3 regions of the Trichocoleus sp. ST-U1 genome follow, and region 2 is predicted to be linked to each of the others. Evidence: predicted binding sites of a transcription regulator. Region 2 holds the regulator's gene; each other region holds the start of a gene.
The links. Region 2 encodes NtcA, which controls nitrogen genes in cyanobacteria. Its sites were predicted from a motif close to TTTGTANNNNNNNNTACAAA; they were not measured.
Positions count from the first base shown of each region.

Region 1 (10,540 bases), on a different contig from region 2:
CAAATTCCTAGTTTATTTGCCTATTTCGAGCAAGATAAACGCCTGTATCTGGTGCAGCAATATATCGAAGGGCAGGAATTAGGTCAAAACTTGGAACGGCAGCAAGCATTCACAGAAGAGCAAATTCGAGATTTATTAAATGATTTATTGCCGGTGCTGCAATTTGTCCACGAACATCAGGTGATTCACCGGGATATCAAGCCGACGAATATTATTAAACGTAAAAGAGATGGCAAATTCGTCCTAATTGATTTTGGCATTTCTAAAAAATTAACAGTCGGCACTGGTTTAACTAAAACAGGCACAAAAGCTGGCACAGAAGGCTACGCACCCATCGAGCAATTTCGCAGCGGTAAAGCTTATCCAGCCAGCGACTTATACAGTTTAGGCGTTACCTGCATTCATCTGCTGACAGCAACCAAACTTGATGAACTTTACGATCCATTAGAGGGCTGCTGGCTATGGAAAGAACATCTGAGGGAAAAGGGGAAAAATGTCAGCAGCCAACTGAGTCAAGTTTTGGATAAGTTACTGAAAGATTATGTGAAAGAACGCTATCAATCAGCAGATGAAGTGTTGAAAGACTTGAATGCTGTACCTACCCCACCACCGCCAAAACCACAAGCAACGACACCTGCACCACCACCGCTCAAGCCCCAGAATTGGAGATGTATCCGCACTTTCATAGGGCATTCAAGCTGGGTTCGTTCTATCGCTATCAGTCCGAATGGGCAGACTCTTGCCAGTGGCAGCAATGACAAAACCATTAAGCTGTGGCAGGTGGACAGTGGCAAGCTGATTCACACCCTCACCGGGCATTCAAGCTGGGTTCGTTCTATAGCTATAGCTATCAGTCCAGATGGGCAGACTCTTGCCAGTAGCAGTCAGGACTACAGCATCAAGCTGTGGCAGGTGGACAGTGGCAAGCTGATTCGCACTTTCACGGGGCATTTAAGCCGGGTTTATTCGGTTGCTTTTAGTCCAGATGGGCAGACTTTAGCCACTGGTAGTGAAGGCCACACCATCAAACTTTGGTCGATGGACAGTGGTAAGCTGATTCACACTCTCACTGAGCATTCAAATTCGGTTTATTCGGTTGCTTTTAGTCCGGATGGGCAGACTCTTGTCAGTGGCAGCGACGACAAGACTATCAAGATTTGGCGGCGCGATTAACTGGACGAGAACTGTTGCAAAGCGCGATTAGCTGGGTAAGAACTGATGTAAAGCGTGATTAGCCGGGTGAGAACTGATCCAAAGCGCGATCGCTTCTAGTCCATTCTTTGGGCATTAGATAAAATTGAGCTGCAACGTGAAGGCGAGATACTCGACTTTTTAAAAAAGTCGGGTATCTGAAACGCTACCAATCATAGAAAAACAAAATTTTCTAATTTTTACCAAGAACCACCTGTATATTTTTCAACAATTCCTCTGACGTGTAGGGCTTTGGTAAAAATGTTTTGACGTTATTACCAGCGATTTCAGTTATCTGGTAATTAGATGTAAGGCCGCTAACTGCAATAATCTTGACCTGTGGATTGATTTTTTGCAAAGCCCGGATAGTCGTTATACCATCCATAGCTGGCATCATCATATCGACTAATACAGCGTTAATATCTTGCTTGTGTTCTGCATATAGCACCAATGCCTCCACTCCATCAGTAGCGGTTAAAACCTTGTAATTATAGGTTTCTAGAGAAATTTTCGTAAGCTCTCGAATTGAATATTCATCATCAACAACGAGAATTAATTCTCCTTGTCCTCTAGGCAATTCATGAGGCAAGCTTTTCGTCTCATCTGGTATCGTTGCCTGCGTTACGGGTAAGTAAATATAAAACTGCGTTCCTTGCCCCACTTCGCTAAGTACCTGCACAAATCCACCGTGACTTTTAACGATACCCATCACCGTTGAAAGACCTAACCCAGTACCTTGTCCTATCTCTTTTGTGGTGAAAAATGGCTCAAAGATTCTATCTATTATTTCCCTTGAGATTCCCATCCCTGTATCGGATACAGTAATGACAACGTAAGGGCCAACCTTAGCATCAAGATTCATCCGGGCATAGTGTTCTTCAACCCACAAATTCCTGGCACAAAGCTCTAAAGTTCCCCCGTTTGGCATCGAATCCCTAGCATTTACACAGAGATTCATCAATACTTGGTGCAGCTGAGTTGCATCCCCAGAAATAGTCCAAAGATCGAGCATCGGGATATCGGTGCGGATTTCAATCGCTCTAGAAAATGTCTGTTTAACAATCTGCTCAATTTCTTTAATAATGTGCCTTACTTGCAAGGTGGTTCGCTTCCCTTCGACTCCTCGCACAAATGACAGCACTTGTTTAACGAGATCGGCACTTCGTTGAGTATTGGTTTCTAGTGTTTTTAGGATTCGCCGGCTCTGCTCATCCTGAAGTTTGTGTTCCAAGATTTGAACAGACATTAATACAGGTGCTAGGGCATTGTTGAGATCGTGGGCAATCCCGCTTGCCAGAGTGCCGATACTCTCCATGCGCTGTGCCCGAAGAAACTGGGCTTCGAGTTGTTTCCTCTCTGTAATATCGGTATTAACAGTTAAGATAAATTTGGGTTGTTCTTCTTCATCCCGAACGAGAGTCCAGCGACTTGCAACGATAATATTTTTCCCGTCTTTTGTGACTTGATGCAATTCACCCTGCCACTCGTTTTCTTGGGCAAGAATATTCTGATTTTTTTGGAGTTGTGGTGAAATTTCCTTGTATAAAAGTTGATTAGCATTCTTACCAAAAACTTCTTCTGTCTTCCATCCGTACAAACGTTCAGCCCCTTTGTTCCAAAATAGGATTTGGTTGTTCAGGTCTCGGACGAGAATTGCATCGGTTGTAATATCAAGCAAAGCCGCTTGTTCTTGGATTTTCCGATCTGCCTGTTTGCGCTCGGTGATGTCAAGGACAAAACCGACAACGTTTGGTTGAGATGGTTCCATCAGCGCTGCACCAATCATCACTGGAACGCGACGACCATCTTTGGAAATAAATTCTTTCTCGTAGGGAGTACAATTGCCAGAACTGAGGAATTGTGCGATCGCGTCTTCGTCTAAATGGCGATATTCGGGCGGAGTAATTTCATCCCAACGCAAACCTCCCGTTGGCAGTTCCTCCCGCTCATATCCCACCATCTGTAGAAAGGCATCATTCGCTTCGGTAATATTGCCCCGAAAATCTGCGAAAATAATCCCAATAATATTCGATTCCACCAAGCATCTAAATCGAGCTTCGCTTTCCTGAAGCGCTATAAATGCTTGCTCTCGTTCTGCTTCTGCTTGTTTGCGTTCGCATATCTCCTGTTCTAAACGTACATTTTGATCTATCAGTTTTTTGGTCAAGCAACGCAGGCGCAGGTGGATACTGACACGGGCTAAAACTTCTTCATGCTGGAGCGGTTTAGTAATATAATCTACCGCCCCAAGATTCAACCCTTTGACCTTATCCACTGTCTCACTCAGAGCGGTCATAAAAATTACGGGAATATCTTGAGTTACTTGATTCGCTTTTAGGCGGCGGCAAGTTTCAAATCCATCTATTCCGGGCATGAGTACATCTAATAAAATTAGGTCGGGTGAAGCATATTCAGCGCTTTCAATTGCACTTTCGCCATCTTCAGCCACTAAAACTTGGAAGCCGGAATGAGCCAGGAAATCGAACAGCATTCCCAAATTGGTAGGAGTGTCATCAACGATTAAGATAACTCCTTTTTCAACCGTATCAACACTCATTCATACCTCTTAAATTCTGTAATGAACTATAAGACTTGTTTCTCTTTAAAACCTTACCGAATTGACAAAATGGGTAGTATACGGAATCAACTGCCGATCCAACCCCTCAAGGTAAGCGATCGCTCTACGACGCCTCTAAAATCGTCTTTCCTTGCCTAGATCGAGCAAGTCTGCGATTTCCTTGGCAGGCGGAGGGTACTCTTGACTTTGAATGCGCCACTCATCAGTTGAACTAATTGACAGCGAATTGCCAATTTTAATCCCGTTCCTTTTGCATCCGGTGCAATACCAATTCCTCTATCTTCCACCTGAAACTGGGTTCTCTCCGTTTGGTAGCCCACTTTGAAAGTTATAACGCCAATTTCTGTAAACTTGACTGCATTGCGAAGTAAGTTAATTAAAACTTGCCGCAATTAGATCGCCTCGCGTCTGAAGATGGGTTTATAAACTTCCTTTAATCAAGAGGATTTACCAATTCCTAACCGCATTTTTAAAGGGTTCCTTTTTTTGCCCTTGATCTGGACTGCAAGCAATCCACCTTTGTATAGATTTTAAGATATTTTTCCTTATTTAAAATTACACCAAATCGTCAAGAAGCGTAACGAATTTATAAATTTTTTAGCTTTTGATAACCGAAACTTTTGTTTGTATTTTTAGTATTAAAAATTTATTAAATTTTCAATGTTTATTGCAAACGTCATATAAGAAACAGTTTTAAATGATTCAACCAACCCAATTGGATAGACAAATGTGGCGGTTTTCTTTCTCCTCAGAGATAACGCCTCGCTGGATAATAAGCTTAGGAGGCGAAAAACGTCATGAAACTCACAATACTGGTTGCCGCCGCTTTATCGGTGCCGCTATCGCTGGCGACGCCCGTACAAGCGGCAAATATGGGGCACGTCAAACGATTGCTGGAAACGAAAGAATGCGTAGGGTGCGACCTTTCCGGTGCTGATTTAAGCGGTGCCGACTTGAGAGAAGCGAACCTGCAACGGGCTAACTTAAGGAAAGCCAACCTAACCGGAGCCAATCTGGCTGGTGCTAACTTATACGTAGCGGACTTAGATCGCGCCCAGCTCAGAAACGCTAACTTACAAAATGCCATCCTAAGATTTACGCGCTTAACGGATGCCAACTTAGAAGGTGCTGACCTGCAAAAAGCGACTTTGAGATTTGCAAACTTGACAGGTGCCAAGCTGAAAAATGCCAACTTGCTTGGGGCTGACTTAAACAGTGCTAATTTATACCAGACAGATATCCGATGAAGGATTCTGCCTGGTATCGTTATCCCCGATAATTTAGGTGCATTTAGAACTAAACGCGATCGCCTCTTTTAACTGCCGCACATCACCTGGCGCATAGTTCGCATATTCACAGGCAATTCTAGTTGCATTGCCTGTTCGATGAAAATTGACGGCACCGGGATATTGGGCGTTGCTTTTACTGTATAGGTGAGCAAAGTGCCATTCTCGTAATCTTGCAAACTTAAGTCAGCACAGAAATCGGTAAAAGTACCTTTTTCCAAGCGAAAATGAATTTCCTGCTGCACGATCTCAGACACACTCAGATAAGCCTCAACCTGAAGACTGAGAAACAGGAAAGTTTTCGTGGCAACTTGGTAAACACTCTTGGAACTCGTCCCTTCCGGTAAGCCAACAGGCGAGGAGACGTTGGAGTGCAGTACCTCAGAGTGAGTAACATCTGGGAAATATTGCACCCAACGGGGATAGTCTGTCACTTGTTGCCAAACGAGCGATCGCTCGTTTGGCAAATACATTTGGGCAGTAACAGCACCCCCCCAAGTAGAACGCAATTGCGTTTCTATCAAAATCTCACCTTGCAAAAGCGCCGTTGAGTATCTCTTGCTCAGCGACAAGTCTGAGGCGGCATCCATCGAGTCCGACGGAAAAAGTATACTCATACTGACTCAGCTACTCCTCAATCAATAGTAATTCGATGTCAAGCTAACACAGGTTGTCTCGGACGTGGAAGGCAAGGTATGTTGGCTAATCTCCTAATTTGATCCTACATCGCTGTTTCAGCAACTCAGTATGTAACAATGATGACCATAATTCCTCAAGCATGTCAGGAGCCAAGGAACGTGAGTTGCTCTCCCAACCCAGGCACCGCAATTTTGTTGTATCGCTGGCATTGCTTTAGTGATTACAGCGATTATCGGGGTGCTGAAAGGATCGGGCGTTCTGAAGCAGCTTCCTGACTACGTCATCTGGGCGTTAGTTCTCTTTACCTTGGTTGCTGGTATCCTCGGCGGCATTCGCAGCTTGGGCGGACGTAGCCGATGGCAATATTCTGTTTTAACCATTTATTTGGTCGAGTCTGTGAGCCAAACTCCTAACCCTGAAACCCTGATTTCTTCTATTTTTGCCAGTGTTGTAGGGCTGACAATTGCGGTGTATCTGTTGCGAGGATTTGGAATTCTCACGTTCATCCCTGGCGGCGTTATCTGGATATTAATTTTGCTTTCAATTGCGAGTGGGATTACTTACGGCGTTCAGCGCACTCGCCGATAATTGCTTTCTTTTTCAAAGTTTGTTAAGTCATTTAGTATCTTTAAATACATTTAATATCAACCTTCGGGGCGATTCGCTGGAATTGTTATGTTCGCTATTCTCCAAGAGAAATTAACAAAAATTAAAAAACAAATTTCAGGAGAAGTGAATGACCGCGACAAACCCAACTACACAGCCAAGTGTTTCCACAGTAGAACGCAGTATCTCAGCCGTTTTCAAAGAACGCGAACAAATTGAGAAAGTGATTCACCGCTTGCTCGATCGGGGGATTTCCCGCGACGATATTTCAGTAATCGGCAAAAACTTTCATTCCGAAACTCGCATTGCTGGATTCATCACCAAAAAAGATGTGATTTTAGGCGGGCTGAGAAGCGGCGGCATCTTTGGTTCCTTGTTTGGTTCAGCCCTTGGCTTGCTGACTGGTGTGGGAGTGCTGTTCATTCCTTTTGTAGGTTCAGTCGTCGCGGCAGGACCCATTGGTGCGGCGTTACTGGGTGCAGCGAGTGGTGCTTTAGCGGGTGCAGCGGGCGCTGGTTTAGTTTCTGCTTTGGTCGCTTTGGGAATGCCAGAAGACAAAGCTGCCATTTATCAAACTCGCGTCGAAGCTGGAGATTTTCTGGTAGTTGTAGAAGTCTCTGCCAATCAATCCGGTGAAATTCAGCTGCTGCTAGAAAGTGCTGGTGGCGAAGAAGTGCATACCAGCGAAACCACATTACCCCGCAAACGCGCTGGGAAACTGGAAAGTCCTAGCGATTTGTCCCCGGAAGTTCGTTCTCACCTCTCAGAGGATGCTCAAAGGACATTTATCGCCAATTACAACAAAGCGCTAGAAGACTCTGGCGATGAATCCAAAGCTGACCATCATGCTTGGGATGTTGTTTCTGATCAATTTGAACAAGATGAACACGGCTTTTGGTCGAAGGCTAAAGCAAAGCTGTAGCAACTGGGCGGTTGAAAATGCGTCTACAAGAGAATTAACCTGCTGGCGTGGGTTTCAAAACTTTTGATTCGGCTTAAGGCAAGTGCGATTCAGCGATAGTCCTTGGCTCAAAACTTAAGTTTCTCGAAGATGAACAATGGGTTCTGCAAAAGCCGATGTAATTTCGATTACGTCGGCTTTTAGTATTATGTATAGGCAAATGTTGAGGAGCGATAATGAAGAAGTATATATGTACAGTTTGCAACTACATCTACGATCAACAACAAGGCGACCCAGATAGCGGTATCCAACCGGGTACGGCATTTGAAGATATCCCGGAAGACTGGGTATGTCCTACGTGTGGAGCCACAAAAGGGGATTTTGAACCATACGACGGGTAGGGAGATGATATCGCATCTGTACGGAAAATATTCCGTAAAATCGGCAATAGCTTGATTGTGCAACCTTTAAAAGTAGTAGTGATTGGCGGTGGGGCAGCGGGGTTTTTTGGTGCAATTACCTGTGCCGAAACTTATCCCCAGGCGCAAGTAATTTTGTTAGAAGCAGGACGACAACCCTTATCTAAAGTTCGGATTTCTGGCGGCGGGCGATGCAATGTTACTCATGCTTGCTTTGACCCGGCTGGTTTAGTGCAATATTACCCCAGAGGCGGGAAAGCACTTCGGGGGGCTTTTAGTCGTTTCCAAGCTAAAGATACAGTCGTTTGGTTTAGCGATCGCGGCGTCCAATTGAAAACTGAACCGGATGGACGGATGTTTCCAATTACAGATAGTTCCGAAACTATTGTGGATTGTCTGTTTGAGGCAGCAAGGGCATCTGGAGTGCAGATTCGCAGGGGAACACCTGTTGATAAGATTTTCCGGCAAGTGACTTCATTGAATCAACCACTCGACACCGGCTTTGAGATCCAGTTGAAGTCAGGAGAGATCTTCAAGTGCGATCGCATTCTCCTCGCTACCGGCAGCAATCCCCAAGGCTACCGCTGGGCAAAAACTTTAGGACACACGATTGAACCACCCGTTCCCTCTCTATTCACCTTTACGATTTCCGACACCCGGTTGCAAGATTTAGCCGGAGTCAGCGTGGAAAGTGCGCGTCTGCGTTTGGGTGTCGGTAAAACTCAGTTAGAACAAATCGGACCATTACTGATTACCCACTGGGGTTTGAGTGGCCCTGCTGCCTTGAAACTGTCGGCTTGGGCAGCTAGAATGCTGCACGATTGCAATTATCGAACAACGTTGCAAATTAATTGGCTACCCCAGTACAACCCGGAAAAGCTGCGGGAAATGCTTTTGGCGGTCAAGTCCCAATTGCCCCAACGCGCCATTTCTACCAGTTGTCCGCTGCCCTTACCTCGACGCCTCTGGCAGAGTTTAATTGCTGCTGTGGGGATTAGTGGGGAACAGCGTTGGGCGGAATTATCTAATAAAGTTCTCAATCAGCTAATTCAAGAACTTTCCGAGGGTAAGTACCAAATTCAGGGGAAGGGTGTCTTTAAGGAAGAATTCGTTACCTGTGGCGGCGTCAACTTAAAGGAAGTGAACTTTAAGACAATGGAAAGCCGCATCTGTCCGGGACTTTACTTTGCCGGAGAAATCCTCGATATTGACGGCGTCACGGGTGGCTTTAACTTTCAGAGTGCCTGGACGACTGCTTACTTAGCGGGTCAGGCAATGGGCAACGAAGAAATTAAAAATTAAAAATTAAAAATTAAAAACCCAAAAATTTAATTTTTAATTGTGTCTTGGCGGTGCGAATACTTGATGAATCTCTTGTATAGCTGCCAATTCATTTACAGTTGTCCATGAATATGCCGATGAAATTTCACGAAATTGTCGAAAAACTGGGTACTACTGCCGCCTGCAATAGTTTGACCTCAAATACAGATTGCAACCCGGAAATTACGGGAGTAGCACCCGTCGATGAGGCTGCCATTGGCACACTCAGCTACATAGAGGGCGCGAAATTTGCGGCTTTTGTGGGAAAAACCTTTGCCAGTGCCTTAATTTTACCGCCGGATGAAAAGTTACAAGCACAAGCATCTGAGCGGCGAATTGCCTGGATTGCGGTATCCGATCCGCGATTAATGTTTGCCGCCGCGATCGCGCTTTTCTATAAACCCTTCCGTCCAGGGCCAGCAATCCATCCCACAGCAGTCATTCATCCCGACGCCAAAATTGGTCAAGATGTTTACATCGGCGCTCATGCAGTCCTTGAGGCGGGTACAGAGATTGGAAATGCTGTCATCATTCACCCGAATGTAGTCATTTACCCAGACGTGCAGATAGGCGATCGCACGGTATTACACGCTAATTGTTCCATTCACGAACGCACCCGCATCGGCGCAGATTGCGTCATTCATAGCGGTGCTGTCCTCGGTGCGGAAGGCTTTGGGTTTGTCCCCACTCCGACTGGCTGGTTCAAAATGGAGCAGTCTGGCTACACTGTTCTGGAAGATGGCGTCGAAGTGGGTTGCAATAGCACCATTGACCGCCCCGCTGTGGGGGAAACCCGCGTCGCCCACAACACCAAAATTGATAACTTGGTGCATATCGGTCACGGCTGTAAGGTAGGCTCCAACTGCGCCTTAGCCGGACAGGTAGGGATGGCAGGCGGCGTTACTGTCGGCAATCGCGTGCTATTAGCCGGACAGGTAGGGATTGCGAATCAAGCGCATATTGGAGATGGCGCGATCGCTACTGCCAAAGCAGGCATCCACAATGATATTGAACCTGGTGCCATTGTTACTGGCGTCCCAGCGATTCCCCACAAAGTATTCCTAAAAGCAGCAGCCATCTACCATCGTCTCCCGGAGATGTATCAAACTCTCAGGCAGCTACAACGACACCTAGGAGACAAGAAATAAAATTTACAGAAATGTATATACGGCTAAAGCCGTATATATTCATCTCCTGTAAAAGGCTTTTTCTATCTCTTGAGTGATAACAAACACAAGCAGGAGTTTCCAGCTATAGAGGGATTTGGATTCTCTTGATACTCGTATAAATTAAGAGTAACAAAAGAGGAGATTCACCCATGAAAAATTCAAACTTGTCTAAACTAATGAGTGCTGGTGTTCTTGCAGCTAGCGTCGCTCTGGTTCCCATGACCCTACCTGCTTCTGCCCAGACTGATACGACTACATCTCCCGGTACCACCAATACAGCTCCTAGCCAAGGCGTAGACAATACAAATACAAATACTGAAGGCGATCGCGGTTTTGATTGGGGTTGGTTAGGATTGTTGGGCTTAGCTGGTTTGGCAGGTCTTGCAGGTCGTAAGAATCACGAAACGACCGCTTACCGCGATCCCAACGAA
Region 1 is NZ_JAMPJZ010000091.1:8,370-18,909, reverse strand. It holds gene NDA06_RS22655 (serine/threonine-protein kinase) at 1-1,173, shown strand, start outside; gene NDA06_RS22650 (response regulator) at 1,385-3,748, opposite strand; gene NDA06_RS22645 (ATP-binding protein) at 3,904-4,161, opposite strand; gene NDA06_RS22640 (pentapeptide repeat-containing protein) at 4,567-5,016, shown strand; gene NDA06_RS22635 (SRPBCC family protein) at 5,085-5,672, opposite strand; gene NDA06_RS22630 (hypothetical protein) at 6,091-6,282, shown strand; gene NDA06_RS22625 (ChaB family protein) at 6,431-7,222, shown strand; gene rd (rubredoxin) at 7,438-7,602, shown strand; gene NDA06_RS22615 (NAD(P)/FAD-dependent oxidoreductase) at 7,654-8,922, shown strand; gene lpxD (UDP-3-O-(3-hydroxymyristoyl)glucosamine N-acyltransferase) at 9,039-10,088, shown strand; gene NDA06_RS22605 (WGxxGxxG family protein) at 10,259-10,540, shown strand, end outside.
Region 1: a site for NtcA is predicted at 6,314-6,333, ahead of NDA06_RS22625 (ChaB family protein). Genes of this name have one in related genera too.

Region 2 (10,540 bases):
GAAATCGGTAAAAAGTGGGGCTATATCGGCAAGAAAGGCAACTTCGTCATTCAGCCCCAGTTTGATGTTGCTGAATCTTTTTCTATAAGCGATCGCAGTGAATCAGCCCTAGGACTCGCGCCAGTCAAAAAAGACAACAAATGGGGCTATATCGATAATCGGGGAGACGTTATTGTTCCGTTGGAATTTGAGGAAGCTAAGTTTTTTTCGGAAGGACTAGCAGTGATATCCAGTAATAATAAGTGGGGCTATATTGACAAAATGGGATATCTTGTTATTCCACTCCAATTTGATTGGGCTGGGGACTTTTCTCAAAGGCTGGCGGGCATAACGATAGACACTAAGGTAGGCTATATTGACAAGGCAAGCAATGTTGTCATTCCCCCACAATTTGATAATATTTATAACTTTTCAGAAGACCTAGCAGCGGTAAAGAACGGCGACAAATGGGGCTATATCAATAAGAGTGGCAAATTCGTAATTAAACCCCAATTTGATAGCGCTCAATCTTTTTCGCAAGGGCTAGCAAAAGTTAAGATTGGCAATAAATATGGCTATATCCGCAAACCTCTTCCATAAGTTCTCATTTCTGAAGACATAGAAGAATTGAGAGTCAGTGGTCGCGGAAACTTCAGCAGAATGAAGCGAGAGCCTGGTGAGGATTTCCCCGGCTCTCGTTGCCTTTATCGGAGTGTATTTGCAAGGAAACCTATAACACGCCTTTAGAACTGGGGATCGTACCGCCACGACGGGGATCAACTTCGATTGCCATGCGGAGCGATCGCGCAAACGCTTTGAACGTCGCTTCAATAATGTGGTGCGAATTAATTCCATCTAGTTGGCGAATGTGCAGCGTCATCTGGCTGTGATTGACCAACGCCACAAAAAATTCCCGCACCAGCTGGGTGTCATAAGTCCCGACTCGCTGAGTGGGAATCTCTAAGCCATAACTCAGATGAGGACGTCCGGAAAAATCTAACGCTACCTGAACCAACGCTTCATCGAGAGGGGCGAGGAAATTCCCAAATCGGACAATTCCTTTGCGATCGCCCAGTGCTTGATGCAACGCCATTCCTAGGGTAATTCCCACATCTTCATTGGTATGGTGGTCATCAATTTCCAAGTCTCCCGTCGCGGCTACATCCAAATCAATCAGGCTGTGAGAGGCGATTTGATGCAGCATATGGTCTAAAAACGGAATGCCGGTTTTGGCATTGCAAGTGCCATTCCCGTCTAATTTGACGGTGACGATGACATCCGTTTCGCCCGTCTTGCGGGGAACCCTTGCCATGCGAGGAGACAAAAGCTGTTCAATGCTTGGAGAAGGTGTAAATTGGCGATCGCGTGCCTGCATCGCAGATGCTCACTCAAGAAAATAAAGTTAAGTTTATTATCCTACGTTACTGAGCATCTGGGAGACGCGAAAGCCTTAAAAATGCAAAATTAAAAATTAAAAATTAGCAGAATCTTTGCTTTTTAATTTTTAATTTTTAATGTTTGATTCTTTTTACATCCCCATAATCTCGTATCCCGCATCGACATACAGCACCTGACCTGTAATGCCACTTGCCAAATCGCTACACAAGAAAGCAGCCGCATTTCCCACTTCTTTCTGAGTTACAGTGCGTCGCAGGGGTGCTACTTCCTCAACGTGATGGATCATATCCAGGATGCCACCTACCGCCGACGATGCCAAAGTGCGGATGGGACCTGCCGAAATTGCATTCACGCGAATATTCTGTGGACCTAATTCAGATGCCAGGTAACGGACACTCATTTCCAATCCAGACTTGGCAATTCCCATGACGTTGTAGTTGGGGATCACCTTAACGCCGCCTAGATAAGTCAGCGTGACAATGCTGCCACCTTCTGTCATCAGTGGTTTTGCTGACCCAGCAAGTTGCACCAGAGAATAGGTACTAATTTCTAGAGCTTGGGTGAAGCCAGCGCGGGTAGTGTTGCTAAAATCACCTGATAAATCTTCCTTGTTCGCAAAAGCAAGACAATGGATCAGGATGTCTAGCTTGCCCCACTTATCGCGGATGGCGTCAAATGTAGACTGAATTTGGGTCTCATTCTGGACATCGCAGGGTAAAAATAAGCTGGGGTTGAGGGGTTCTACCAACTCTGCCACTTTTTTTTCAAAGCGGCCTCGGTCGTCTGGCAGGTAAGTCACTCCTAGATTCGCACCCGCTTGGTGCAGTTGCTGAGCAATCCCCCAGGCGATCGATCGATTGTTGGCAATGCCGGTGACAAGGGCGTTTTTTCCGGTTAAATCTAGCATAAATGTCGATTTTGAAGGCAATATTAGAGGATATCCGATTTAGGGGAGTATTCAAGATCGCGATCGCCCGGAGCAAGGCTGTCTAGTACGGGTAAGGAGCGTGCCTCCTTACTCACCATGCATCCCACCCGATAGCGCAGATACTGTCAAGATATCAACATTTTCCGTCATAATCTTACTTGCCTTGAGCAGGGAGAGAACTAAAGAAGGTAGCCGGGGAAACTACTTTAAAATTTTGTATCAAATAGCACAAAAACCGCTTGGAAGTCAGTTTATCTGTGTCTAATGTCAGAAAACTCTCATAGTTGTTTTGCTATGGTTAAAGTTCCTCCGACAGAAAGTTGCAGAAGTCTGTAGGGCAGCATTTAGGAAAAAGGAAGTGGCAGTGACGCAAGATAGACCGCTAGCAGCTGTGTTCCGTCAACTGGGAGGTGGGGCGTTTCCACCCGTGGTGGAAACTTTTGAGCGGGGCAAGACGATCTTTTTCCCAGGAGACCCGGCTGAACGGGTATACTTTTTGCTCAAAGGTGCAGTAAAGCTGTCTCGCGTGTATGAAGCTGGGGAAGAAATTACCGTGGCGCTGCTGCGAGAAAACAGCGTTTTTGGAGTACTGTCCTTAATTACAGGGCATCGTTCGGATCGGTTTTATCACGCTGTAGCATTTACGCCAGTGGAGCTGCTTTCGGCACCGATCGATCAGGTAGAGCAATCGCTCAAGGATAATCCGGAGCTATCGATGTTGATGCTGCGAGGGCTTTCTTCGCGCATTTTGCAAACAGAAATGATGATTGAGACATTAGCTCACCGAGATATGGGATCGCGCTTGGTGAGTTTTCTATTGATTCTGTGCCGTGATTTTGGCGTTCCTACCGCCAATGGAATTACGATCGATCTGAAGCTTTCTCATCAAGCGATCGCAGAAGCAATCGGCTCCACCAGGGTAACTGTCACCCGCTTACTGGGAGATTTGCGGGAGGAAAAAATGATTTCTATCCACAAGAAAAAAATTACGGTACACAACCCAGTTACACTGAGTCAGCAGTTTACTTGAAAACAGCTAGAGGCTCTCGTCAGGTTGTAGGTTAGGTTGTTGGTTAAAACGGCATGGTAGCGCGAGCAGGTTATCCAGTTTTAACATTTAGTCGGGAGTTGAGTTAAAAGGTGTCAGGTTTTAAGCGGATAGTTTTCAACCTTCCAACCTTTAACCTTTCCGATTTCACCTTCGATCTTTAATTCCTGTTAACCCTTTCTCTAGCCTGCGATGCGATAGGCTGTAACTGGAATGACTGTAGCAGACAATGACCGACAGTGCGCTCTTCCTGATTTTGTCTATTTTAGTGTTGGGAAGCGTCATCGCAACGGTAGGCGATCGCATTGGCACGCGCGTGGGAAAAGCACGCCTGTCGTTGTTCAATCTGCGTCCCCGCAAAACAGCTGTTTTGGTAACGATTCTGACAGGGCTAACGATTTCTGCCTCAACACTAACAATCATCTTCGCGACCAGCGAACAATTGCGGATTGGAGTTTTTAGACTCCAAGAAGTGCAGAAAAAACTCAAGACAGCAAGTAAGGATATTGCTAAAGCGAACGAGCAGAAACGGAAAACCGAAAGCGAACTTGCTAAAACCGCCGCCCAAAAAGAGCAAGTAGAGAAGGAACTCGCTCAAGCTCGCACCCAGCAATCTGTCGCTCAGCAGCGCTTAGATGCGATTAATCGATCTTTGGCAGCTGCGCTGGCTAAACAAGGCCAGACGGAGGCGCAACTAAATCAGACTCAAAGCGAACTGACCCGGGTTGCCAGCAGCTTTCAGCAAACCCAAAAACAGCTTACATCTGTCTCAGGGCAAGCCAAGACGCTACGTTCCGAAATCCAACAACTTCAAGCAGAACGCCAAGAACTCCTCCAGCAGCGAAATCAAGTCAGAGCTGAAATTACTGAATTCAAAGCGAAAGTGACTCAGCGCGACCAAAAAATTGCCCAGCAAGACCGAGCAATTAGCCAACGCGATGAGCAAATTCTCAAGCGGGATCAAGCCCTTGTCGAACTTGATGAGAAACTTGCTGCCTTTCGGAAGAGCCTGAGCGATCGCGACGAGCAAATTGCCCAGCGAGACAAAGCCTTATCTCTACTTGACAACAAAATTTCTCAACGAGATGAGGTGATTGCCCAGCGAGAAAATCGCCTTAAAGAACTCGAAAAACAACAAGCTTCCCTAGAGCAGGAAGTGGCAACCTTAGAACAGTATTACCAGTCTTATCAAACTTTGCGTCAGGGTAGTCTGGCACTGCTGCGCGGTCAGGTTCTGGCGGCGGGCGTTTTTCGTATTGTCGAGCCAGCCGCAGCCCGACAGGTCATTGAGCAGCTGTTACGGGAAGCGAATCGGACAGCGATTAAAGCGACCCAACCCGGTCTCAACAAGGTGGCGAACGAACGGGTCGTGCAAATTACAGAGGCACAGGTCGAGCAACTGATCAACCAGATTCAGGATGGTCGAAACTATGTAGTCCGAGTTTTTTCGGCTGGTAACTATGTCCAGGGAGAAAAGCAGGTACAAGTCTTTGCAGACGCCGCACCCAATCAAGTTGTATTCCGCACTGGTGAAGTCGTAGCAACGACATCTGCCGATCCTTCAAACATGACCGACCAACAAATTCGGCAGCGGATTGACCTGCTGCTTGGAGCATCCCAGTTCCGAGCTACTCGCGCGGGGATTTTGGGCGATACAGTTCAGGTTGGCGATAATCGAATTGTTAGCTTGATTCGGTTTATCGAGCAGTTGAAAAAGCACAATAAGCCGATTTCTCTGAAAGCGGTCGTGGCTGAGGACGCCTATATTGCCGGACCCATGAAATTAAATTTGGAGGCGGTTGAAGACGGAGAAGTTGTGGTCAGGATGTAATTTATTAGTCATTAGTGATGAGATGATGACTAATGGCAATTAACCATTTGTAAATTAGCGATTAGCCAATTCAGATGATTTTAGGGTTCGATCCAGGGCGCGATAAGTGTGGTTTAGCCGTAGTGGGGAAAGACAATTCTCTGCATTACCACCAGGTTGTACCAGCAGAAGCAGCGATCGCAACGCTCCTTGAGTTGTGTGAAAAATTTCCGATTGATACTCTAGTGATGGGCGATCAAACCACTTCCAAAAGTTGGAAAAAGAAACTTCAGCAATTTCCAACGTCGGTGCCAATTGTCCTGGTAGATGAGCGCTACAGTACATTGGAAGCACGCGATCGCTATTGGCAAATGTACCCTCCCCAAGGTTTAGGACGCCTGATTCCCCAAGGGATGCGGAGTCTACCCCGACCAATCGATGACATTGTTGCCATCCTCCTCATCGAAAGATACATGAAGCAACGAGAGACGAGGAACTAGGAAACTCTGTCATTCTTAACTTTCTTAATTTAAACTGAACTCAAAACTCAAAACTTTTAAAGTTCCGCCCGGATCGTAAACGCATAGTCCCCTCCAGGCTCTAGCTGGTAATCTTTCTGTTCTAAAAATCGACCCAGAGGTTCCTGAATTAAAGCGCGTCCCAAAGAAGGTGTCACCGACAATTGACCCTGTCGGAAACACCACTGGAACTGCCATTCATATTCTGCCGCCGTGACTTCCCCTGCTAGAAAGCCCCGTTGCCAGGAAAGATGGGTAATTCGGACGTGGGCAGTAGTTTGAGGTAAACGCTTAGAACTCACAATCGCTGTGCCGATCAAATACCTTCATTCAGCAACAATACTAAACTTATTGCGATCGCCTTCGAGATAACATCATTCTCACAGCTGATACTGAGCTGGCACGAACCGAGTAAAAATATCCCTCTGGATATGGAAAGTGCCAGACTAGATCGGTATTGACTAGGATGAAAGAAGAGTAACATCTGAGCAAAAAAGGTGCAATTTTGAGTCGTTTATCGTCTGACCGAACCCCAAATGCCAGCCAGTTCCCTTCACAAACCCCGGACGCGACAGATTTGGATCGGGAACTAGATAACGCCATTTTGAGCTTTGATGACATCCAAGCAGAACTGAATTACAAAAAGGCGCAAAATGCTCTGCGAGACTTGGTAGATAACCTGGATCTCACTCCTCAAGAGCGGACGGGACTGGAATCCGAGATTAATGATTTGGCAACGATGCTGGAGAAGCTAGATCGCTCAGTCGTCCAGATTGCCGCCTTTGGGATGGTGGGACGGGGTAAATCTTCAGTACTAAACGCCTTATTAGGTCAGAACGTGTTTGAAACGGGACCACTTCATGGCGTCACCCGCACCCATCAAGGTGCCAGCTGGCAACTGACTCAGGAGAATGAGGCGGGAAGCGTCAGCGATATCCTACGAGTCACGCTGCCGAGTGCGGGCAATTCCCAAATCGAGCTAATTGACACCCCTGGAATTGACGAAGTAGACGGAGAAACCCGCGAAACCTTAGCCAGACAAGTTGCCAGACAAGCAGACTTGCTGCTGTTTGTCATTTCGGGCGACATGAACAAGGTGGAATACGAGGCGCTATCGCAATTGCGGGAAGTCGGTAAACCGATGTTGCTGGTATTTAACAAAATTGACCAGTATCCGGATGCCGACCGGATGGCGATTTACCGCAAAATCCGGGATGAACGGGTGCGGGAATTGCTCTCACCAGATGAAATTGTGATGGTCGCCGCCTCTCCCCTGGTGGCGCAGGCGGTTCGCCGTCCTGACGGAACGAGGGCAGTGCAGCGACGACCGGGAACGCCCCAAGTTCTGGATTTGAAGCTGAAAATTCTGGAAATTTTGCACCGAGAAGGCAAGGCTTTGGTAGCGCTCAACACCATGCTGTATGCCGATGATGTGAACGAACAGATGATTGCTAGGAAGATGCAGATTCGCGATGAAAGTGCGAATCAGATCATCTGGAAAGGGGTGATGACGAAGGCAGTTGCGATCGCCCTCAACCCGGTCACGGTTGTCGATCTCCTCAGCGGTGCCGTCATCGACGTGGCAATGATTCTCACCTTATCTAAACTCTACGGCATCCCCATGACCCAGCCGGGAGCGGTGGGACTGCTACAAAAAATTGCCATCAGTATGGGCGGAATTAGTGCTAGCGAACTTTTGGCAACTTTGGGACTGAGTTCCCTGAAAAGTCTCTTAGGACTCTCCGCACCCGCAACGGGTGGGGTGTCTTTAGGTCCCTATCTATCAGTTGCCGTGACTCAGGCAGGTGTTTCAGGGGTTTCTTCTTACGGGATTGGACAAGTCACTAAGACTTACTTGGCGAACGGCGCTTCCTGGGGTCCCGATGGCCCAAAAGCCGTGGTAAGTCGCATTCTGACTTCACTGGATGAAGCCTCAATTTTGAATCGGATTAAGAATGAGTTGAGTGCAAAGTTAGTGAATTAAAACAAGCGATCGCTCTTTTTAAAAACAAGCGATCGCTTGTTTTTTATTACTTGAAATTCATCTAATTCGATTTATAAATACATCGATCAGTGCAACTGATCGATGTATTTTATTTAGCTCGAATATACTTATAATAAAATGCTTGTTTTGTGCATGTTAAAGTCATAATATAGTAATTGTATTTGTCTGACTAGACGTTGTAGTTGGAGCGCGGAGGACAATGTCCTCTGCGCGAGTTCCAGAAAAGGTACTAAAAAGCAAATCAAAATATAGATATTATAAATAAATTGTAAACTCTCTTTTTTCCAACCTCTATAGCAAAAAGAATGGAAGATAAGTCTTTATTAGATGATATTAACCAAGCTTTCTCAGCCTTCAAAAAGCCTTTGATCATCCCTATTCTTCCAAAAAAGGGAGTTATTGAGGGTGAATATTTAGCGATTCAGCGAGATTTTGGTGAAGTTTTAAAAGATGAAATGAGCGACGAGCAATGCTCAATGATGATCTGTGATTACTCGCTCATTTCGGATGAAGCTTTGTGTTACTTTCTCCCCAGGCTAGCCAGAAGTGTTTTGCAAGAGAGAGGTTTTTCAGACTTATTTTGCAGCCGAATTGAAAAAATCAATGAGATTTTCCTAAATCGAGAGCAAAAAGCTATACTGAATCGCCTTATTATTACCCTTAAAGATATTGAAAAAGAATTAGAACTAGAGGAAAAGCATGAACTAGAACAGTCTTGGGCAGACTGGGAAGAGTCTTTAGGACAAAGTCAGAATGAAAATGACAAACTCTTATTGGCTATAGCTAGAAACAATATTGATGAGGTTAAAAGCTTAATTAACCAAGGGGCTAATGTAACAGAACAAGACAAGAATGGAAACTCACCCTTAGATATTGCCAAGTATAAAGGACACACCAAAATACTTGAGTTGCTCAAGCAAGCAGGTACTAAGGAATGATGGTGCGTGAGGAACATTTGAAAAGGGTGGACACGGATGCCCACCCTACGTTTAACTGACCAAGAAAATTTGTGATTAGCGAGGCGTTTTATCTTCTTTAAAGGATGCCAGCCATTCGCGGACTTGCCCAGCTGCAACATCGCGGCTACCCAACCCGAAAGCCAAGGCGATCGCGACAGCGATCGCTCCCAATAGCAATCCAAAAGCTAAGTTAACGATATCGCTAGCAATTCCCATCTGTTGCAGCGCCATTGCTGAAACCAGGGCGATAATCGCAATCCGAGCAGTTTGTCCGAGTATCCGCGCTTGGCGAGTACCGGAACTGGTAATCAAGTTAAAGGCGAGGTTCGCGAGATACAGACCAATCGCAAACACCACCAAACCGGCGAGAATGCGACCTAATATCACCACAATGCCGCTGACCAACAGAGTCAGCGCCGGAATTTGCAGAATATTGGTTGCTGCTACTGTCGCAAACAGCATAATGCCAACCAATACCACAATCCCGGCGAGTTCTGACGGGGTGCGGGTGGGAGGCGTCGGTTCCTGAAGGATAGTTTCTTGTCCGGTAGGCGGTATCTGTGCCTCTGGAGCCGGAGGTAGAATTGGCGTGGCGCGGGTGTAAGGCTTAGATTGGAGTCCCAGCCAGTAGAAAATATTGTTGAATCCGATGCTGGTGAGGATGTTGGTGACTAACTCTGAAACAAAGTGTCCAACTACATAAGCGATGCCGAGAATCAACGCCGCTGTAAAGATTAGCGGAATCGCGTTGAGAATCTGGGTCAACATGGCGATCGCTGGAACCGAAATTGCCGCAATTCCCAAAGCATTGAGAGCAGCGATCGCGGTGGGGATTAAAATCAGAACAAAAACAATTGTCCCGATCAGCCAAGAAAGCGTTTGTCCGCCGGTTGCCCGTGAAATTCCAAATCTCGCACCCAACCGATCCGTTCCGGTTGCTGTCAGCAGATTCGTAACAATCCGCCGCACCACCTGCGCCAGCAACCAACCTGCTGCACCGATGACGATAGCCGTCAAAATATTCGGTACTGCTGCCAAAATTTGATTTAGCAGGTTATTAACCGGACCCAGTGCCTGCTGTAGCTGTAGGGCATCTAAGATCAGCGGTAAAAATAGCAAAAAGATGAACCAGTACAGAGCGTTGCCTAAGGTATCGCTCAGAGAATACTGGTTTGTCCTTGGCGTCGTACCCCCTGGCGTCGTATCCCCCGGTGCCGTACCTCCCGTTTGTTCGCCCAAACGTTCGTCTAACCGCAGCGCCCGCAGTCCCCGCGTTACCACTAGCTTTGTCAAGGTTGCCAGTACCCAGGCAATTCCTAACAGAATCGCTGCACTGACCAGTTTGGGGATGAACTGAGTAACTTGCTCTAACAGAGTGTTAAGAGGGCCAGCAACCGCTGTTAGTTTTAACGTCTGTAAACTAGCAACGATGGCAAAGAGCATAATCAGCCAGAACACCACGCTGGAGATCCATTTCTCCACAGGTGGCCCTTCTTCAGCCCCTTGGCGACCCGTAATCCAAGCTGCTAAACGATTATCGATGTTTGTGCGATTCAGCAGTCCTCGCACCGCCGCCGCCGCCAGTGAAGCCACGATCAAGCCAACGACTAACGCTAGGATCGCCTTAATCAGATCCACTAGCGAATTGCCTAGGTTGAGACCCAGCCCTGAGATAATACTGTCAACCGAAAAATTATTGGTTGCGGGAGCGGTTTCAGCCGCCGGTACGGGTGTACTCTGCGCTAACAACCCGTTCAACCTGAGTGGCACCTCTCGAAAGAGAGTGAGTGTAATTCCTTGCCAAGTTCCATTCATGGTGTTCTGAGTTAACGTCGGATGGGCAAATATACAAAAGTTACGCTGCTAAGCAGGAATCGCCAAGACTTATCCTACAC
Region 2 is NZ_JAMPJZ010000051.1:211-10,750, forward strand. It holds gene NDA06_RS17480 (WG repeat-containing protein) at 1-579, shown strand, start outside; gene hisB (imidazoleglycerol-phosphate dehydratase HisB) at 710-1,354, opposite strand; gene fabI (enoyl-ACP reductase FabI) at 1,508-2,284, opposite strand; gene ntcA (global nitrogen regulator NtcA) at 2,664-3,335, shown strand; gene NDA06_RS17500 (DUF3084 domain-containing protein) at 3,583-5,184, shown strand; gene NDA06_RS17505 (pre-16S rRNA-processing nuclease YqgF) at 5,259-5,663, shown strand; gene NDA06_RS17510 (DUF3146 family protein) at 5,720-5,983, opposite strand; gene NDA06_RS17515 (GTP-binding protein) at 6,259-7,665, shown strand; gene NDA06_RS17520 (ankyrin repeat domain-containing protein) at 7,992-8,624, shown strand; gene NDA06_RS17525 (mechanosensitive ion channel) at 8,700-10,460, opposite strand.

Region 3 (10,540 bases), on a different contig from region 2:
TATACCTTCCTTATCGCGTTTGGCAATTATATAGTGGATTGACGCTTCTGAATTGTGAGAGTGGGACAATCTGGATACAGAGATTATTAGTGCTGGAAATCGTCCTTTGGATTTTTAATTACGGCGTACACTTGTCGCAGATTCCCCGGCTTCTTAATTGGGAATTAAAACCTCAAAGTGATTAAAATTTAGCGGCAGTTCTTGAAAGGTAAAAGTATGTGAGTAGATGAATTATGGCAGCGTATTCACATCTTAATGCCAGGAATTTATATTAATAATACTTAGTAATTATTTTGATTGGTAGATGAAAAGCACAAACTAGAGTACGATAACGGCTATAGCCGTCCTAAATAATTCGTGAATTATGAGACCTCAACTTCTTAGAGAAGCTGGGGATATGAAGGGTAGCATCTCGCAAATCCAATAGGATTACTATGGATTTAATTAGCAGGAGATTTATAGGAAAAATATCAAATTATTATTTTTATAATATTTATTTTTAGGTCATAAAAAATTTTGGTAAAACTTAATGGTTACTCTAAATATTCAATGTTGTATATTTGTAGAATCAAAGCGCAGCAAAATACTAAAAGATTCAACAATAAAGTAATAGAAATTTTTAATCAGCGGCACTATTTAGATTAGGGCAGAAATTTCATCTACAACTTTCAGCCGGTTCTTGCGGACAGCGTAAAGTAGCCGATCAATTGCTCGCTTGTCTTCTTCGCTGATTGCATCTTCCAACAGTGCAGCCATCAGCCCATATCGGTCAGCCAGGGTAATGCTACCAGTGTAGGTAGCTTGAGCAAATAGTTCAGCGATCGCAGAGTCGAGAGGGCAGATTTGAACAGGCATCTTACGGACATTAACTCGATACTTCTAATATCACGCTTTTGCCCGGTTTACTAAGTGATTAACCACTGTAAAAAATGTGACGATACCCTAGATAATCGTGCGATCGCGGGTTTAAGTAAAGGTGATGAGCAGCTAATTGCTGAGTGATATAAATCACACAACTAGCCCTGCGACGGAGACTGTTCTGGGTGCGATTCTACTTTGGGCTGAACCACAACCGAAAGATACTCGCGGTAACGACAAATCTTGTCGCCACGAACATCGAAAGCGATCGCCCCTCGGTTCTGATAAGGCTTCCCCCGCAGATGCCCTTGAGAGCGAATCTCGAACACAACGGTCGTCTCGTTACTGGTGACGCTAGATGGCGTCACCACCAGCTCATTGTTGAAAGCTTCAGACGCATACTTAAAGAAAGCAGCTGCCCGTGCTTTACCGACATTTTCCCCCTGATATTGCCCCACTGGAAACCAGAAGCTAAAGTCATCCGCAAGCATTTCCAAAAACGGTTCCCACTTGCCGGTTCCCATCCCCTGAGTGAAGTGCCCAAATGCACGCTGGGCAGTTTCCATCGTGCTTTGTTGTGTTTGTGCCATGTTTGTAAGCTGCTGCAACTAAATCAATTGTGGCAAAAACAAGCGGAGAGAAGCCGTAGAAATCTCATCGGAACCGCAGGATGCCTGCTTGCACGCTTCGGATGCCGCTACCAGCTACTAGCACCCTCGATATATTGTCCCACCGATAATTAGTACAGAGGAACTTTCAAAAATGCGGCAAAATTGAGATGCGAATCTTCGGAGACAAGCAGGGATGAATAGCAACCAAAATGAGGGGCAGGCTTCGATTCTGCCCTTACCTGAAGATAGTGACACAATGCGGATACGACCTTGGGGCACAGTCACTGTTTTAGAAGAAGGGCAACGCTACCGGATTAATCGCATTGAACTCAACCCAGGTCATCACATTAGTACCCAAATGCACTATCACCGAAGCGAACACTGGATCGTTGTATCTGGCACCGCCAAAGTGATTTGTGATGGTAAAGAGACAACCTTAATTCAAAAACAGTCAACCTACGTGCCGATGTCTACAGCTCACCGGGTTGAAAATCCAGGGTGTATTCCTCTCGTGATGATTGAAGTCCAAAATGGAGAATATCTGGGAGAGGATGACATCATCCGTTTCGACGACGCGGAAACCTAACATCGCAAAATCAAAGGATATCGTGGTTCTCACTTGAATCAAATACAAGAGCGAACCCCTAGCCTATTCTCTATAAGGGAAGGGGCTAGGGGTTTTATACAAACACAGAAATATAGAAATACTTCTTGAAGGTTCTTTAAAATTGACGAAAAATCTGGATGAACATTACCCTTGCAATTGCAGCTTGACAAGAGTGGAATCCCTCCTATAAACCTTGCAATTGCAGCTTGACAAGAGTGGAATCCCTCCTATAAACCAAAAGGTCTATCACAAATCGTAACTTGATTTGATCTAGCCCTGCCGTCCTGCCCTAGTAAAGATAGCCAAAATCTATTAAATTTGGGGCATTCATTTTAACGAAATTCTGGGAATTTAATTTTTGAAAAAGTCAAGTATTTAATTAAAGTAAAACCTGAAATTTTACGATACTGTAATTTGTTCTCGTATCCAAGTTCTAAAAGCTCTTATTGTCTTATTCCTACCAATAGCTTTTACCTGACTTAAATATTGGGGAATTACATGAGCCAGTGGTAAATTAGGAAAAATCAGACTAAAATCTGACTCGATATACTTACCGTCTCGTAATATATTAATTTGTAACTTCCCTTTTTCAAATCGCCAAAGCTCAGGCACTCCTAATGCTTCATAAATACTCGGATGAGTGCGAGAAGTTATATCTATCTCTAAGGCTAAATCTGGAGGTGGGTCGATGGATAAGTCTAATTTTTCTTTTCCTCGTACTGCTGCTTCATTTTGAATATAAAAACAGTTATCGGGTTCTATCCCTTTCAGCATATCCCGGTTTTTAAAAGTAGTAGAACCAAGAGGATAAAAATCAATATCTATTTCTTCTAGAATAATTTCAATAAAGTTGCTGATAAACAGTTTATTGGTTTCATGCTCTGACAAGGGTGTCATGATTTCTAATATTCCATTGTCATAGGCTACTCTTGACGCCCGATGTTCGCCTAACTCTTCTAAAATGGTTTCAAATTCTTTCCAGGTTATATCTTCTAGAAAAACTTTATGACCAGGCGGGATATTAAATCGCTTTAATTCCAACAGCATCTTTAAGCCTCATCTTCACTATTAGGAAAGTAAGGTGGGGAATGCCCACCCTACTTTAATTATCGACTAGCGCAACGCACCAGAGGGAATACCCAAAATATCCTCAATCTTAGGCATATCTTCCAGGGAAATTACGCGACCTTCATCCTCAAAATTAGCGATTTGGTCGAAGTTGAGATAGCGATACAAATCACCTGCAAAAGGATGAATCTTCTTCGCCACTATCTCCATGTATTCTTGCACTGTGGGAATGCGACCCAACATCGCACAAACGGCTGCTAATTCAGCAGAACCGAGATACACTCGCGCATCTTTGCCCATGCGATTATTGAAGTTGCGAGTGGAAGTTGAAAATACGGTTGTACCGTCATCCACACGCGCCTGATTTCCCATGCAGAGACTACATCCCGGCATTTCTGTACGCGCACCTGCGGCATCAAATACGCTATAAACACCTTCTTCCTTGAGTTGGTGTTCATCCATTCGGGTTGGGGGACAAATCCAGAGGCGAGTTTTAACTGCTGCTTCGCCTTCCAACACTTTCGCAGTGGCGCGATAATGACCAATATTCGTCATACAAGAACCGACGAATACTTCTTGTACGGGGTCATTCTGAACCTCGGACAGCAACTTAACATTATCTGGGTCATTGGGTGCGGCGACGATTGGTTCCTTGATTTCGTTCAAGTCAATCTCGATAATTTCCGCATATTCTGCATCTGAATCGGCTTCCATTAATGCGGGATTTGCCAACCATTCTTCCATTTTTGCCACGCGGCGCATGATGGTACGGGCATCTTGATAACCCCGCGCTACCATATTTTTCATCAGCGCTACGTTGGAACGCAGATATTCAGAAACTGTCTCGATACTTAACTTAATTGTGCAGCCTGCACAAGAACGTTCAGCACTCGCATCGGTAAGTTCAAAAGCTTGCTCGACTTTTAAATTTGGCAAGCCTTCAATTTCCATGATTCGCCCGGAAAAGATGTTTTTCTTGTTCTGCTTCTCTGCTGTTAGCAAACCTTTTTGAATTGCCACGTAGGGAATTGCGTTCACGATATCCCGCAGCGTCACACCGGGTTGCAACTCGCCTTTGAACCGCACTAAGACGGATTCTGGCATATCCAAAGGCATTACCCCTAAAGCTGCTGCAAAGGCAACTAAGCCGGAACCTGCGGGGAAGGAAATTCCCAAGGGGAAGCGGGTGTGGGAGTCGCCGCCCGTTCCTACGGTATCGGGTAGCAACATCCGGTTTAGCCAAGAATGGATAATGCCATCGCCAGGACGTAAGGCGACGCCACTGCGAGAGGCAAAGAAATCGGGCAGTTCGTGGTGGGTTTTGATGTCAACGGGCTTCGGATAAGCGGCGGTGTGGCAGAAACTCTGCATCACCAAATCTGCACTGAAGCCGAGACAGGCGAGTTCTTTCAACTCGTCGCGGGTCATAGGGCCAGTGGTATCCTGAGAACCAACCGTTGTCATCAGCGGTTCGCAGGAAGTGCCGGGACGCACACCATTGAGTCCGCAAGCTTTCCCGACCATCTTCTGCGCTAGAGTAAATCCCTTGCCGGTATCGATGGGCGGTCGAGGACGGATGAAGATTGGGCTGGGTTCTACTAATCCGAGGGCAATTCTGGTTTTATCGGTGAGGGTGCGTCCAATCAGGAGGGGAATTCGTCCGCCTGCGCGTACTTCGTCGGTGATGGTATCGGGTTTGAGGCTGAAGGTGGATATCACTTCGCCAGATTCGTTGGTAATTTCACCTTTGTAGGGATGAATGGTGATTACCATGCCGGTTTCCATCTGGGTGACATCGCACTGGATGGGTAATGCACCGGCATCTTCGGCGGTGTTGAAGAAAATCGGCGCGATCGCACTCCCTAATACATATCCCCCAGCCCGCTTGTTCGGTACGAAGGGGATATCGTGCCCGATGTGCCACAAAACGGAGTTAATCGCAGATTTCCGGGAGGAACCCGTTCCTACGACATCCCCTACATACGCTACGGGATGCCCTTTTTTCTTCAACTCGACAATCGTTTCCAAACTTCCCGGTTGCCTAGATTCCAGCATCGCCAAGGCGTGCAAGGGAATATCCGGGCGGGTTGTGGCGTGGGTTGCGGGAGATAAATCGTCGGTGTTCGTCTCTCCCGGTACCTTGAAGACGGTGACGGTAATCGCTTCTGGCAAGGTGGGGCGACTGGTAAACCACTCCGCCGCCGCCCAAGCGTCAATGACTTGCTTGGCATAGGAATTCGTCTCGGACAATTCCAAGACATCGTGGAAGGCATCATAAACCAGCATGATTTTGCTTAAAGCTGTTGCGGCGGCTGATGCCAATTCATCGTCAGATTTGAGTAAATCTATCAACGATTGCACGTTGTAGCCGCCTACCATTGTTCCCAGCAGTTCTACTGCATAGATAGGAGTCACTAAAGGGCTGATGGTTTCGCCTTTGGCGACAGCGGTGAGAAAGCCAGCTTTCACGTAAGCAGCCGGATCGACGCCTGGAGGAATGCGATCGCGCAGCAATTCCAACAACGTCTCTTCTTCACCCGCTGGAGGATTTTTCAACAAGTCGCACAATTGAGAAGTCTGCTGGGCATCCAACGGCAGTGGTGGAATTCCGAGTGCCGCCCTCTCAGCGACGTGTTGACGATAAGATTCAAGCATTTTCAAGTCTCCTAATCTCAGCAAAATTTGGGGGCGGTAGCGCTTTTATCACATCGCTTTTGTGTTCTCAATCGGGAGGATGCGATTCACACGCTTTTGCCCTCGATAGTTAGAAGTCAACACAAGGTATGGCGCTACTGCTTAAGTCGCAGATCAACTTTATTAATTATTGTGAAAAAATGGAATAAAATTTGTAGGATTCGCTGCAACTACCCTTACCCGTAACGGTTGATCTGGCAGGATACATTCCCATAAAAAAAGGGCGATCGCTCTCTATCGCCCACGTAGCTTTATAAACCAGGAATCCGTCGTCTTCAGCTTTGAAGATTTCGTGCTTAGATAAGATTTTACACCTAAAGGGGGAGGAGTGCGCTCCTTCACTCTTTACGGTTGAGTCAGCAATTACTGCTGACTCAACCGCAAGCACAGCCAGATATTCTGGAAACTCCTAGAGGCACAATGTCAGTTGCTTCGACTCTGCTTCTAGAAGGCGAATTAGATTTTCGTCACCTTTGGCTTTAGCGACTTGTATCCGATGTTCCAAGCTGCGGTGGATATTCGCTAAGTGACTTTTAGCGGCGTTATCCAACACTTTTCGCCGACTTGTATCGGTTGGCAATTTCCGATCGCCTAGAGATGCCATCCCTTCACATGAGATTTGCCTCTCTAGAGCATCCCTAGTCGTGCCGGTTTTGCCGATGAAGTAGGGGACTCCCCGGTAGTTCAAGTTAACAATTGCATCGGGAACTGCAATATGTCTGGGATATGCAACGTTGTAAGTCTGTCCCCGATACTTCCCCACAATCTCGCTTTCGGTTACTTCCAGCGTGGGTGAAGTTTTTTCGTAGCTGACGCCGCGATAAGAGAGTTTCATAAGTTTCGCCTCCGATTGAGTTTCCTGAGTATTTGTTACTAAGCAAGGCACGCTGCTTCGCGATCGCGCTCTACTTTTATTCCCCAGAGCCACTGACGGCTATGAATACTCAGTCAGTGGTGAACTAGCTAATTTATTTCTGTATCTATTTTTACATTTTTCCTTTTAAAGTGTCAATTTTTAAGAGATTTTAAGAAAATTTTTTGAGCGATCGCCAGGAAGTCGTCCAACTTACTTCCTCGGCGGCTGAGGCTAACTGCTTGACCTGATTCAGTTGCTGGGAGAAGCGACAAGCCGCTGTACAAATCGGGAAACAATCAATGGTTAATCAACGACACTAAAAATATTCGATAATCTTCTATCGGAAGTATTAAACCTTATCTACCTCCTAGGAAGGATAAAGAAGTCTGTTTTAGTAGTGCCAAGAAAAATTATGAAACTCAAAAGCTTTTCCGCGTTACAGATTGTAATCAAAAGAACTGCCTTTCTAATCATTGCGGCTTTCGTGCTGGTTGTGGTTTTTGTGAATCGGGCGAATGCAAACGGGGCGGAGTTCCTGGTAAGTAACGGCAATAATTTCGATGTCAATGAAATTCAATTTAAGCGAGTTGAATATGTCGGGCAATGTCCGGGAACTGTGATGAATCCGGGCACCAGAAAAGCTCAGTTTGTTTCCAAATCAACTCCACCCGCACCTAAAAGGAAAGTGACAATCCGAAACGTGACTCAGGGCATGAAGAGTAATCCTTATCCCTACACGAGCAGAGGTTACAGTGAAGGGCAATATTCTCAAGGCGTTGATTTGAGTTTGGGAAATAGCCATCAAACTCGTACTTTTGCAGTTTTGGAAGGCGAAAATAAGTTTGAGTATGAAATTAAAGAAGGAGAAAGAATCATTGAACAAGGCAATTTTACAGCCGAAGTTTCTGTAAAAGATGTCGGAGTTTTTCCCCGCGATACCATTTGTGAGGAAAAATTAGAATGTCGGGACGATGGAGACTGTTACGACAGAAACGGAAAGAAGAGAGGAAGTCGCCAAAGATGCTATACAACTAATACCTGCAATTGTCCTGGCTGATAAGACTTATGCGGCTGGCAAGTCACGGAGGAAATAGAAGCGATCGCTCCCATCACTCCCCTTAATTCGCCCCAAGTATCCCGTTAAAGGTGAGGAAAGCTCAATCAAAATATCGTGCATTTCCTCAGTTTTTAATGGCTGAGGAGGATGGGAGCCAAAATATGCGCCATGTAAAGCTTCAACACCAGCATTATCTAAACCTGTGTTTTGCAGGTAATTTTTTACAAGCTGGACTAGATGCGATCGCAGACGAATACTACTTTCAACTTTTTGAATATATTCATCGATCCTATAGTCAATTTGTCCAGGCACTAAATACGGTTTTAGCTCAATTGGGTTGACTGAGCCAGGAAATTTAGCTTGTAATTGAACTAGCTTTTGTAAAGTCATAGGATTAATGATGCTGATTCCAAAAGCAAACTTTTCGGCTGATTTTTGAAGATTAGGTGTCGGTTGACCAGGACCAATAATTAACTTAACAGCTACTTGAAAACCATCTGCACCCAGATGTCTTGTCCCAATTCTGATTAATTCTTCAACTGTACCATCAGGGATACTCTTACCTGCTTTGCATTCTCCTACTAACGGATAAGGCTTTATACAGTACAAGTCCATACCACCTGCACCGCCTTTAGCATTGGGGTCAACACCAAAGCCTAAAAAAGCTAGGCTTTTATGGACGATTTGTTCAAAAGCTGTGCCTTTTTCGTAATTACCGCCAGTCGTAGCAGTGCCCAAAGCATTGATTGTACTAATCCAAGAAAGGTCTGGATCAAGCTGTTGGATAGGTTGTTCGTTTGCCCAACCTAAAAATGTTTTGATATAGTGATTTAATTTCTCAGATGCTGGATCAGTGATAGACATCTGAGCGATCGCATTCTGCAACTCTTCCAATTCTGGATGCGATGGCGGTAGTCGATTTTCTAGCTGGTATCGGCGTTGGGAGAAGAGGCGATCGCTCAATACAGGCGAAGATTCTGTAACAGTCAGGGGATTCGGTAAAGAAACGAAATTACCCTTGGGATTTACTGGAACTTCAATCGGCTGAGTTAGCGGATAGACTCGCAAATATGCCAGAAAAATAAAAGGACGTTGAGATAGAATTTGCTGCAATGCTTCTTCTGTCCAAATTGTCAACCTCGATAAAGCTTCTAACGCTTCAGAATTATCTATAATTTGGCACAATTCGCACTTAGCCCAAGCTTTAATTGTGACTGTTTCAGGCTTTAACTGAGAACATACAGTTTGAGCAATAGACAAAAAATTCGGGCGATATTGTTGATTGGTTGGTAGCAAGTTAATCGAAGCATCAGCAGGATAGAGGGCAAATTGTCGCCCCGGATCAATGAATGTCCGAGGCGTAGCTGCGATCGCTCTCCCTTGAATTAACGCTTCAATGTCTGGCGCTGGTAGTCTTAAAGCAGTATCAATGCTGACGGAAGTGACTGGCGACATACTTCATCTTATGGTTGAAATTGAGTTAATAACCAAGCCACAACTTGAGAGTGTGCCATTTGACGGCTGCGCCGTAAAGTCTCTTCTAATATTGCCATCTCTAAACCTGGTAATATTTGAGATTGGGTAATTCTTCTACTACCCCCACTAGAGATTATTTCAAAAGCAATTATTTCGGCTTGTTGCACATCAACTATCCAATATTCCGCCACTTTTATATCTTCATAAAGCAAGCGTTTTTCGCCTTTATCATCAGCTAGGGTACTGTCAGAAATTTCAATAGCTATATCTGGCGGTGGAGTAATGTCAAGATTAGCGATCGCCGTTCCTATTGGTACCATTTGCGCTTTTTCTCCGATGTAATAAGATACATCAGGTTGGCACTCTCGAACACCTGTTTTCCGGTAGCTACAGTTATCCAAGCAATTCAGTGGGATGTTTTTGAGAGCGGCGAATAAGGTGACAGCAATAGCAATAATCCCGTTATCTTTTGCATGATCGGGACCTACTGACATAGTTTCAACCCTCATTCGTCCATTGTAGTAGTAGCCTTTAGCTTTTTGATAAGCTGGATCTTCAATGGTTTGGATAAATTCATCCCATGTAGCTACAACCCAAGTATCAGTCGGTAGTTTTGTCCGCATGGTACTCATAGATTTCTCTGTTTTGATTAGACATATCTTGAAAAGGTCAGATGGATACTCTACTGACTTTTTCAAAATATATTTATTATCAGGTGATGCGGAAGTCAAACATTAATTTTGCTGAGCAAGGTGTTGATTCCCTCTTCCATGTTGTCTGATTCAGATACATCAGCCGTCATAGATTCCTCTGAAACTATGGGTTCTTCTTCAATCATATCCGTAGGCACCTCATAAGATGGATCGCTGAGAATCTCTTTAAGCAAAGGGTTACTAGCACCTAGCATTTTTTCAGCCCCTTTCTCAGTGATGAACTTAATAATTTCAGCCTCACTTAACTTATAGTCCACCTCTCGCTTTTGATGAACAGCACGAATAGCTATTAGAGGTTTTATCTCATCTTCTTTGAGTTCCACAAATTCTCCACCTTTTTCTCTGATTAGAGGTTCAAGATACTTCGATTCCATAGGTTTAGTCATTTTCTTAGCCCTGGAACGAACTAAACAACCTCTAGTCAAATCAAATTTTTTATAGTCATTCAGCTTGCCCAAACCTGTTGATAATGAGACACCACCAGCATACTGAAGAACTGCAACGCCAATTCTTACAGGTTGTCCGTTTTCTTTGCCAATTATCTTGAAATTGAGGTGCTTGTCAGTTTTATTTTTACAGACTTTATCTGTAACCTCTTCA
Region 3 is NZ_JAMPJZ010000006.1:50,665-61,204, reverse strand. It holds gene NDA06_RS04180 (hypothetical protein) at 1-185, shown strand, start outside; gene NDA06_RS04175 (hypothetical protein) at 637-855, opposite strand; gene NDA06_RS04170 (nuclear transport factor 2 family protein) at 1,017-1,448, opposite strand; gene NDA06_RS04165 (phosphomannose isomerase type II C-terminal cupin domain) at 1,726-2,055, shown strand; gene NDA06_RS04160 (Uma2 family endonuclease) at 2,476-3,123, opposite strand; gene acnB (bifunctional aconitate hydratase 2/2-methylisocitrate dehydratase) at 3,190-5,799, opposite strand; gene NDA06_RS04150 (DUF4278 domain-containing protein) at 6,248-6,673, opposite strand; gene NDA06_RS04145 (hypothetical protein) at 7,107-7,751, shown strand; gene NDA06_RS04140 (DUF1802 family protein) at 7,758-9,206, opposite strand; gene NDA06_RS04135 (Uma2 family endonuclease) at 9,215-9,859, opposite strand; gene NDA06_RS04130 (AAA family ATPase) at 9,955-10,540, opposite strand, start outside.
Region 3: a site for NtcA is predicted at 6,812-6,831, ahead of NDA06_RS04150 (DUF4278 domain-containing protein). Genes of this name have one in related genera too.